3 regions of the Peribacillus sp. TH14 genome follow, and region 1 is predicted to be linked to each of the others. Evidence: a T-box and tRNA genes for the amino acid it is inferred to sense, from the RefSeq annotation. Region 1 holds a T-box; the other regions hold tRNA genes.
The links. A T-box is a leader RNA that pairs with one kind of tRNA and senses whether it is charged. The one in region 1 lies ahead of JFU50_RS17630 (valine--tRNA ligase), so its partner is inferred to be a tRNA-Val.
Positions count from the first base shown of each region.

Region 2: it has a tRNA-Val gene. The T-box ahead of JFU50_RS17630 (valine--tRNA ligase) is inferred to sense a tRNA for this amino acid. The anticodon was not compared.
Region 3: it has a tRNA-Val gene. The T-box ahead of JFU50_RS17630 (valine--tRNA ligase) is inferred to sense a tRNA for this amino acid. The anticodon was not compared.

Region 1 is NZ_JAEKEK010000001.1:3,634,449-3,636,750, forward strand. It holds gene ysxE (spore coat protein YsxE) at 1-538, shown strand, start outside; gene JFU50_RS17625 (hypothetical protein) at 595-786, opposite strand; T-box leader at 1,022-1,251, shown strand; gene JFU50_RS17630 (valine--tRNA ligase) at 1,297-2,302, shown strand, end outside.
Region 2 is NZ_JAEKEK010000001.1:1,947,247-1,949,548, reverse strand. It holds rRNA gene JFU50_RS09475 (23S ribosomal RNA) at 1-699, shown strand, start outside; rRNA gene rrf (5S ribosomal RNA) at 761-876, shown strand; tRNA gene JFU50_RS09465 (tRNA-Val) at 887-962, shown strand; tRNA gene JFU50_RS09460 (tRNA-Thr) at 974-1,049, shown strand; tRNA gene JFU50_RS09455 (tRNA-Lys) at 1,092-1,167, shown strand; tRNA gene JFU50_RS09450 (tRNA-Leu) at 1,177-1,258, shown strand; tRNA gene JFU50_RS09445 (tRNA-Gly) at 1,264-1,338, shown strand; tRNA gene JFU50_RS09440 (tRNA-Leu) at 1,351-1,439, shown strand; tRNA gene JFU50_RS09435 (tRNA-Arg) at 1,449-1,525, shown strand; tRNA gene JFU50_RS09430 (tRNA-Pro) at 1,534-1,610, shown strand; tRNA gene JFU50_RS09425 (tRNA-Ala) at 1,620-1,695, shown strand; rRNA gene JFU50_RS09420 (16S ribosomal RNA) at 1,856-2,302, shown strand, end outside.
Region 3 is NZ_JAEKEK010000001.1:1,852,909-1,855,210, reverse strand. It holds rRNA gene JFU50_RS08960 (23S ribosomal RNA) at 1-929, shown strand, start outside; rRNA gene rrf (5S ribosomal RNA) at 1,004-1,119, shown strand; tRNA gene JFU50_RS08950 (tRNA-Asn) at 1,166-1,240, shown strand; tRNA gene JFU50_RS08945 (tRNA-Thr) at 1,244-1,316, shown strand; tRNA gene JFU50_RS08940 (tRNA-Glu) at 1,346-1,420, shown strand; tRNA gene JFU50_RS08935 (tRNA-Val) at 1,439-1,514, shown strand; tRNA gene JFU50_RS08930 (tRNA-Thr) at 1,534-1,609, shown strand; tRNA gene JFU50_RS08925 (tRNA-Tyr) at 1,628-1,711, shown strand; tRNA gene JFU50_RS08920 (tRNA-Gln) at 1,815-1,889, shown strand; tRNA gene JFU50_RS08915 (tRNA-Gly) at 1,893-1,964, shown strand; tRNA gene JFU50_RS08910 (tRNA-Ala) at 1,986-2,061, shown strand; gene rocF (arginase) at 2,298-2,302, shown strand, end outside.

The DNA of each region.
Region 1 (2,302 bases):
TTTCACAGATATATCACAGGCACTGAGGTACTCGATTAAGAAGTTTGAAACGTGGTATGAAAAAACTAAGGAAAGTGAAAAAATCCGGACTGTTGTCACGCATGGAAAGGTCTCATTAAAGCATTTTGTTTATGATGAACGTGGATATGGTTACTTTATTAATTTCGAGAATTCGAATACGGCACCGCCTCATTTCGATTTACTCCCATTCCTAGTCAAATCGGCGAGGACCTATCCTGTCCAATGTGATGACTGTGTCGATTGGCTATATAACTATCTCCGTTATTTCCCGTTAAAAGAAGAAGAATTGCTGCTGATGCAAAGCTATCTTGCTTTTCCGGGATCGGCTCTAGATATAGTGAAGAATTATTCGGACGGCAGAGGCCATAGAACAGAACTAGATAATGTAACCCAACTGCAGCGGCAATTTTGGCTCCTGAAGAATATTGAATATATGGTGATGAAAATCGAAGATATTGAACAGAAGAAAAAGGCGGCTACTGAAGCTGTTAAAGAAGAGCAATCACCCCCAAGCTAAATATACATGATTGGATTACCTCCAGTCATGTATATTTTTTTTCTGTAGGGGAATAATTAAATCCATTCGAAATATAAAGACATAGCTAAGAAAATAAATGCGATTAGCAGAAGCATATCGAAGAAAGTAGGGAAAATCAGCGTCCGCAACCCTTGGAATACTATAAAAGGGATAATGAACTGCTGGCAAACACCGCGGAATTTTTTCATCCAAGGCGGTAAAGTATAAGGGGAATATTTTCGTTTCATATTATTACCTTCCTTTGTAGGACTTCTTATATTCTATGGGTATGAGGTGGAAAAGGTGAGAAAGCCGTCACAGGAACTTATCTTAGAGGATAGAATAAAGAAAAGACTGAATGGCAAGATTTAATAGCCTAAAGTGAGAATACTTTAAGAAAGTATTCGAAAGATGATTGACTGGAGCCCTATTTTTTTTGTACTATATACTATATGCGTTTAGTGATTTTACATATGAATATAAATGAATGCAAAGACCGGAAATAGTAAGATGAAATGCGCTTTTCAGAGAGGGAACCGTTGGTGAGAGGTTTCTAAGTTGGCAGCATCAGAAGTCGTCCGCGAGCAGTTTTCGTGAAAGTTATTTAGTAGCGATGGCCGGTGAAGAGCCGTTATCCCATTTGAGAGCCGAAGAAGATTCTTTTCTTTTTCGGAAAAAAGGTGGCACCGCGAACAACTTCCTTCGTCCTTTTGTGATGATGGAAGTTTTTTTTATGCCCTTAAAAGGAGGAAATGATTATGGAAGAGAACCAAATTTCGATGCCGACTAAATATGATCCGCAGACGATAGAGAAAGGCCGCTATAAGTGGTGGCTTGATGGAAAGTTTTTTGAAACAAAAGGTGATGACAAAAAAGAGCCATATACGATTGTCATTCCACCGCCGAACGTAACAGGTAAGCTGCACCTAGGCCATGCTTGGGATACAACACTTCAAGATATATTAACTCGCATGAAACGGATGCAAGGCTATGACGTTTTATGGTTGCCAGGTATGGACCATGCTGGTATCGCTACGCAAGCAAAAGTTGAACAAAAGCTTCGTGCAGAAGGCGTAAGCCGTTACGACTTAGGCCGTGAGAAGTTTGTAGAAGAAACATGGAAATGGAAAGAGGAGTATGCGAGTCATATCCGTGAACAATGGTCAAAGCTTGGTCTTGGTCTTGATTATACACGTGAGCGCTTCACGCTTGATGATGGGCTTTCTAAAGCGGTACGTGAAGTATTCGTGTCCCTTTATAACAAAGGCTTGATTTATCGCGGGGAATACATTATCAACTGGGATCCATCAACGAAAACAGCGTTATCTGATATCGAGGTTATTTACAAAGATGTTCAGGGCGCATTTTACCATATGAAATATCCATTAGTTGACGGATCAGGTGAAATTGAAATAGCTACAACTCGCCCAGAAACCATGCTTGGCGATTCTGCTGTTGCCGTACACCCTGAAGATGACCGTTATAAGCATTTAATCGGTAAAATGGTTTGCTTGCCAATTACAGGTCGAGAAATTCCGATTGTCGGTGATGATTATGTGGATATGGAATTCGGTTCTGGTGCGGTTAAAATTACACCTGCCCATGATCCGAATGACTTTGAAATTGGGAACCGTCACAATTTGGAGCGCATCCTTGTCATGCATGAAGACGGTTCGATGAATGAAAAGGCCGGTAAATACGAAGGTATGGACCGCTTCGAGTGCCGTAAGCAAATCGTCAAAGACCTTCAGGATGAAGGAGTAC
Region 2 (2,302 bases), 1.7 Mb from region 1:
CCCGCGCCCCTTATCGGGGTGGGAGACAGTGTCAGGTGGGCAGTTTGACTGGGGCGGTCGCCTCCTAAAGAGTAACGGAGGCGCCCAAAGGTTCCCTCAGAATGGTTGGAAATCATTCGTAGAGTGTAAAGGCACAAGGGAGCTTGACTGCGAGACCTACAAGTCGAGCAGGGACGAAAGTCGGGCTTAGTGATCCGGTGGTTCCGCATGGAAGGGCCATCGCTCAACGGATAAAAGCTACCCCGGGGATAACAGGCTTATCTCCCCAAGAGTCCACATCGACGGGGAGGTTTGGCACCTCGATGTCGGCTCATCGCATCCTGGGGCTGTAGTCGGTCCCAAGGGTTGGGCTGTTCGCCCATTAAAGCGGTACGCGAGCTGGGTTCAGAACGTCGTGAGACAGTTCGGTCCCTATCCGTCGCGGGCGCAGGAAATTTGAGAGGAGCTGTCCTTAGTACGAGAGGACCGGGATGGACGCACCGCTGGTGTACCAGTTGTCTTGCCAAAGGCATAGCTGGGTAGCTACGTGCGGACGGGATAAGTGCTGAAAGCATCTAAGCATGAAGCCCCCCTCGAGATGAGATTTCCCATAGCGCAAGCTAGTAAGATCCCTGAAAGATGATCAGGTTGATAGGTCAGAGGTGGAAGCGTGGCGACATGTGGAGCTGACTGATACTAATAGATCGAGGACTTAACCACGCTTTAAAAAATGAAATACCTTCTTATTATCTAGTTTTGAAGGAACAACGTTCCTTTATTGTTTGGTGGCGATAGCGAAGAGGTCACACCCGTTCCCATTCCGAACACGGCAGTTAAGCTCTTCAGCGCCGATGGTAGTTGGGGGTTTCCCCCTGTGAGAGTAGGACGCCGCCAAGCAGTTTCATATGGAGGATTAGCTCAGCTGGGAGAGCATCTGCCTTACAAGCAGAGGGTCGGCGGTTCGATCCCGTCATCCTCCACCATTTTTACACCTGCCGGTGTAGCTCAACTGGTAGAGCAACTGACTTGTAATCAGTAGGTTGGGGGTTCAAGTCCTCTTGCCGGCACCATTTTCATACAAGCTTAATATAGCATTTATAAATAGTTTCTATGAGCCATTAGCTCAGTTGGTAGAGCATCTGACTTTTAATCAGAGGGTCGAAGGTTCGAATCCTTCATGGCTCACCATTTTATTATGCGGGTGTGGCGGAATTGGCAGACGCACCAGACTTAGGATCTGGCGCCGCAAGGCGTGGGGGTTCAAGTCCCTTCACCCGCATGTTTGCGGAAGTAGTTCAGTGGTAGAATACAACCTTGCCAAGGTTGGGGTCGCGGGTTCGAATCCCGTCTTCCGCTCCACTATTTATTTATGCCGGGGTGGCGGAACTGGCAGACGCACAGGACTTAAAATCCTGCGGTAGGTGACTACCGTACCGGTTCGATTCCGGTCCTCGGCACCATCTTAATATGCGCCCGTAGCTCAATTGGATAGAGCATCTGACTACGAATCAGAAGGTTGTAGGTTCGACTCCCGCCGGGCGCACCATGTTTTTTCGGGAAGTAGCTCAGCTTGGTAGAGCACTTGGTTTGGGACCAAGGGGTCGCAGGTTCGAATCCTGTCTTCCCGACCATTGATTTTTGGGGCCTTAGCTCAGCTGGGAGAGCGCCTGCCTTGCACGCAGGAGGTCAGCGGTTCGATCCCGCTAGGCTCCACCAAAAAAACTTGACAAGCTAAACAAGCTTTGATATGATGTAAAAGTTGATTCTTTAAAGGAATCAAATATTGCTCTTTGAAAACTGAACAAAACAAAGCGCCAACGTTAAATTTTAAGTGAGCACACACTATCAAAAAAGCAAAATGAGCAAGTCAAACATTTCTTCGGAGAGTTTGATCCTGGCTCAGGACGAACGCTGGCGGCGTGCCTAATACATGCAAGTCGAGCGAATCGATGGGAGCTTGCTCCCTGAGATTAGCGGCGGACGGGTGAGTAACACGTGGGCAACCTGCCTATAAGACTGGGATAACTTCGGGAAACCGGAGCTAATACCGGATACGTTCTTTTCTCGCATGAGAGAAGATGGAAAGACGGCCTCTAGCTGTCACTTATAGATGGGCCCGCGGCGCATTAGCTAGTTGGTGAGGTAATGGCTCACCAAGGCGACGATGCGTAGCCGACCTGAGAGGGTGATCGGCCACACTGGGACTGAGACACGGCCCAGACTCCTACGGGAGGCAGCAGTAGGGAATCTTCCGCAATGGACGAAAGTCTGACGGAGCAACGCCGCGTGAACGAAGAAGGCCTTCGGGTCGTAAAGTTCTGTT
Region 3 (2,302 bases), 1.8 Mb from region 1:
AGGTGTAACGATCTGGGCACTGTCTCAACGAGAGACTCGGTGAAATTATAGTACCTGTGAAGATGCAGGTTACCCGCGACAGGACGGAAAGACCCCGTGGAGCTTTACTGCAGCCTGATATTGAATTTTGGTACAGCTTGTACAGGATAGGTAGGAGCCTGAGAAGCCGGAGCGCTAGCTTCGGTGGAGGCGTTGGTGGGATACTACCCTGGCTGTATTGAAATTCTAACCCGCGCCCCTTATCGGGGTGGGAGACAGTGTCAGGTGGGCAGTTTGACTGGGGCGGTCGCCTCCTAAAGAGTAACGGAGGCGCCCAAAGGTTCCCTCAGAATGGTTGGAAATCATTCGTAGAGTGTAAAGGCACAAGGGAGCTTGACTGCGAGACCTACAAGTCGAGCAGGGACGAAAGTCGGGCTTAGTGATCCGGTGGTTCCGCATGGAAGGGCCATCGCTCAACGGATAAAAGCTACCCCGGGGATAACAGGCTTATCTCCCCCAAGAGTCCACATCGACGGGGAGGTTTGGCACCTCGATGTCGGCTCATCGCATCCTGGGGCTGTAGTCGGTCCCAAGGGTTGGGCTGTTCGCCCATTAAAGCGGTACGCGAGCTGGGTTCAGAACGTCGTGAGACAGTTCGGTCCCTATCCGTCGCGGGCGCAGGAAATTTGAGAGGAGCTGTCCTTAGTACGAGAGGACCGGGATGGACGCACCGCTGGTGTACCAGTTGTCTTGCCAAAGGCATAGCTGGGTAGCTACGTGCGGACGGGATAAGTGCTGAAAGCATCTAAGCATGAAGCCCCCCTCGAGATGAGATTTCCCATAGCGCAAGCTAGTAAGATCCCTGAAAGATGATCAGGTTGATAGGTCAGAGGTGGAAGCGTGGCGACATGTGGAGCTGACTGATACTAATAGATCGAGGACTTAACCACGCTTTAAAAAATGAAATACCTTCTTATTATCTAGTTTTGAAGGAATGAAAATTTCTTCAAAAAAATGAATATAGTCTGGCAATGATGGCGAAGAGGTCACACCCGTTCCCATTCCGAACACGGAAGTTAAGTTCTTCAGCGCCGATGGTAGTTGGGGGTTTCCCCCTGTGAGAGTAGGACGTTGCCAGGCTATTCATTTAAAATCTTTAAATGAGTATTAGGAAACATTATATTATTCCGCAGTAGCTCAGTGGTAGAGCATTCGGCTGTTAACCGAACGGTCGTAGGTTCGAGTCCTACCTGCGGAGCCATATGCTTCCATAGCTCAGTAGGTAGAGCACTTCCATGGTAAGGAAGAGGTCAGCGGTTCGAATCCGCTTGGGAGCTTCCCAATCTATCTATTATCATAAAATATCGGCCCGTTGGTCAAGCGGTTAAGACACCGCCCTTTCACGGCGGTAACACGGGTTCGAATCCCGTACGGGTCACCATTATATACTTATTAGTCCGGAGGATTAGCTCAGCTGGGAGAGCATCTGCCTTACAAGCAGAGGGTCGGCGGTTCGATCCCGTCATCCTCCACCATTTTATTTTAAAAATATTTGCCGGTGTAGCTCAACTGGTAGAGCAACTGACTTGTAATCAGTAGGTTGGGGGTTCAAGTCCTCTTGCCGGCACCATTTACAACCATATATTGCGGAGGGGTAGCGAAGTGGCTAAACGCGGCGGACTGTAAATCCGCTCCTTCGGGTTCGGCAGTTCGAATCTGCCCCCCTCCACCATTTTAATAAAAACCTGTGGATCAGTTATATATTCTCTGTAAAAGGGAAATATATGATTACCACCTTTTTATTTTGTTGAATATTAATTATACATATTATATATTGGGCTATAGCCAAGCGGTAAGGCAACGGATTTTGATTCCGTCATGCGAAGGTTCGATCCCTTCTAGCCCAGCCATTTGCGGAAGTAGTTCAGTGGTAGAATACAACCTTGCCAAGGTTGGGGTCGCGGGTTCGAATCCCGTCTTCCGCTTACTATATATTTATTCCTTTAGGGGCCTTAGCTCAGCTGGGAGAGCGCCTGCCTTGCACGCAGGAGGTCAGCGGTTCGATCCCGCTAGGCTCCACCATCTAACTACATACACTAAAACTTACGTCTTAAGCCGATTACGGCTTAAGACTTTTTTTATTTTAAATATCTAACTTTTATTACTTTTACCTTCTAATAAGAGAACGGTTCAATTAGGGATTTTAAGACAAAGAGTAAATACGGTAAAAAAGCTAATTAGCTGCATCTTTATACATATAAATGTTCAGTTGAACCACTAGGCATATAAGATATAAAATGGTAGAAAGGGGGAATTATATGTC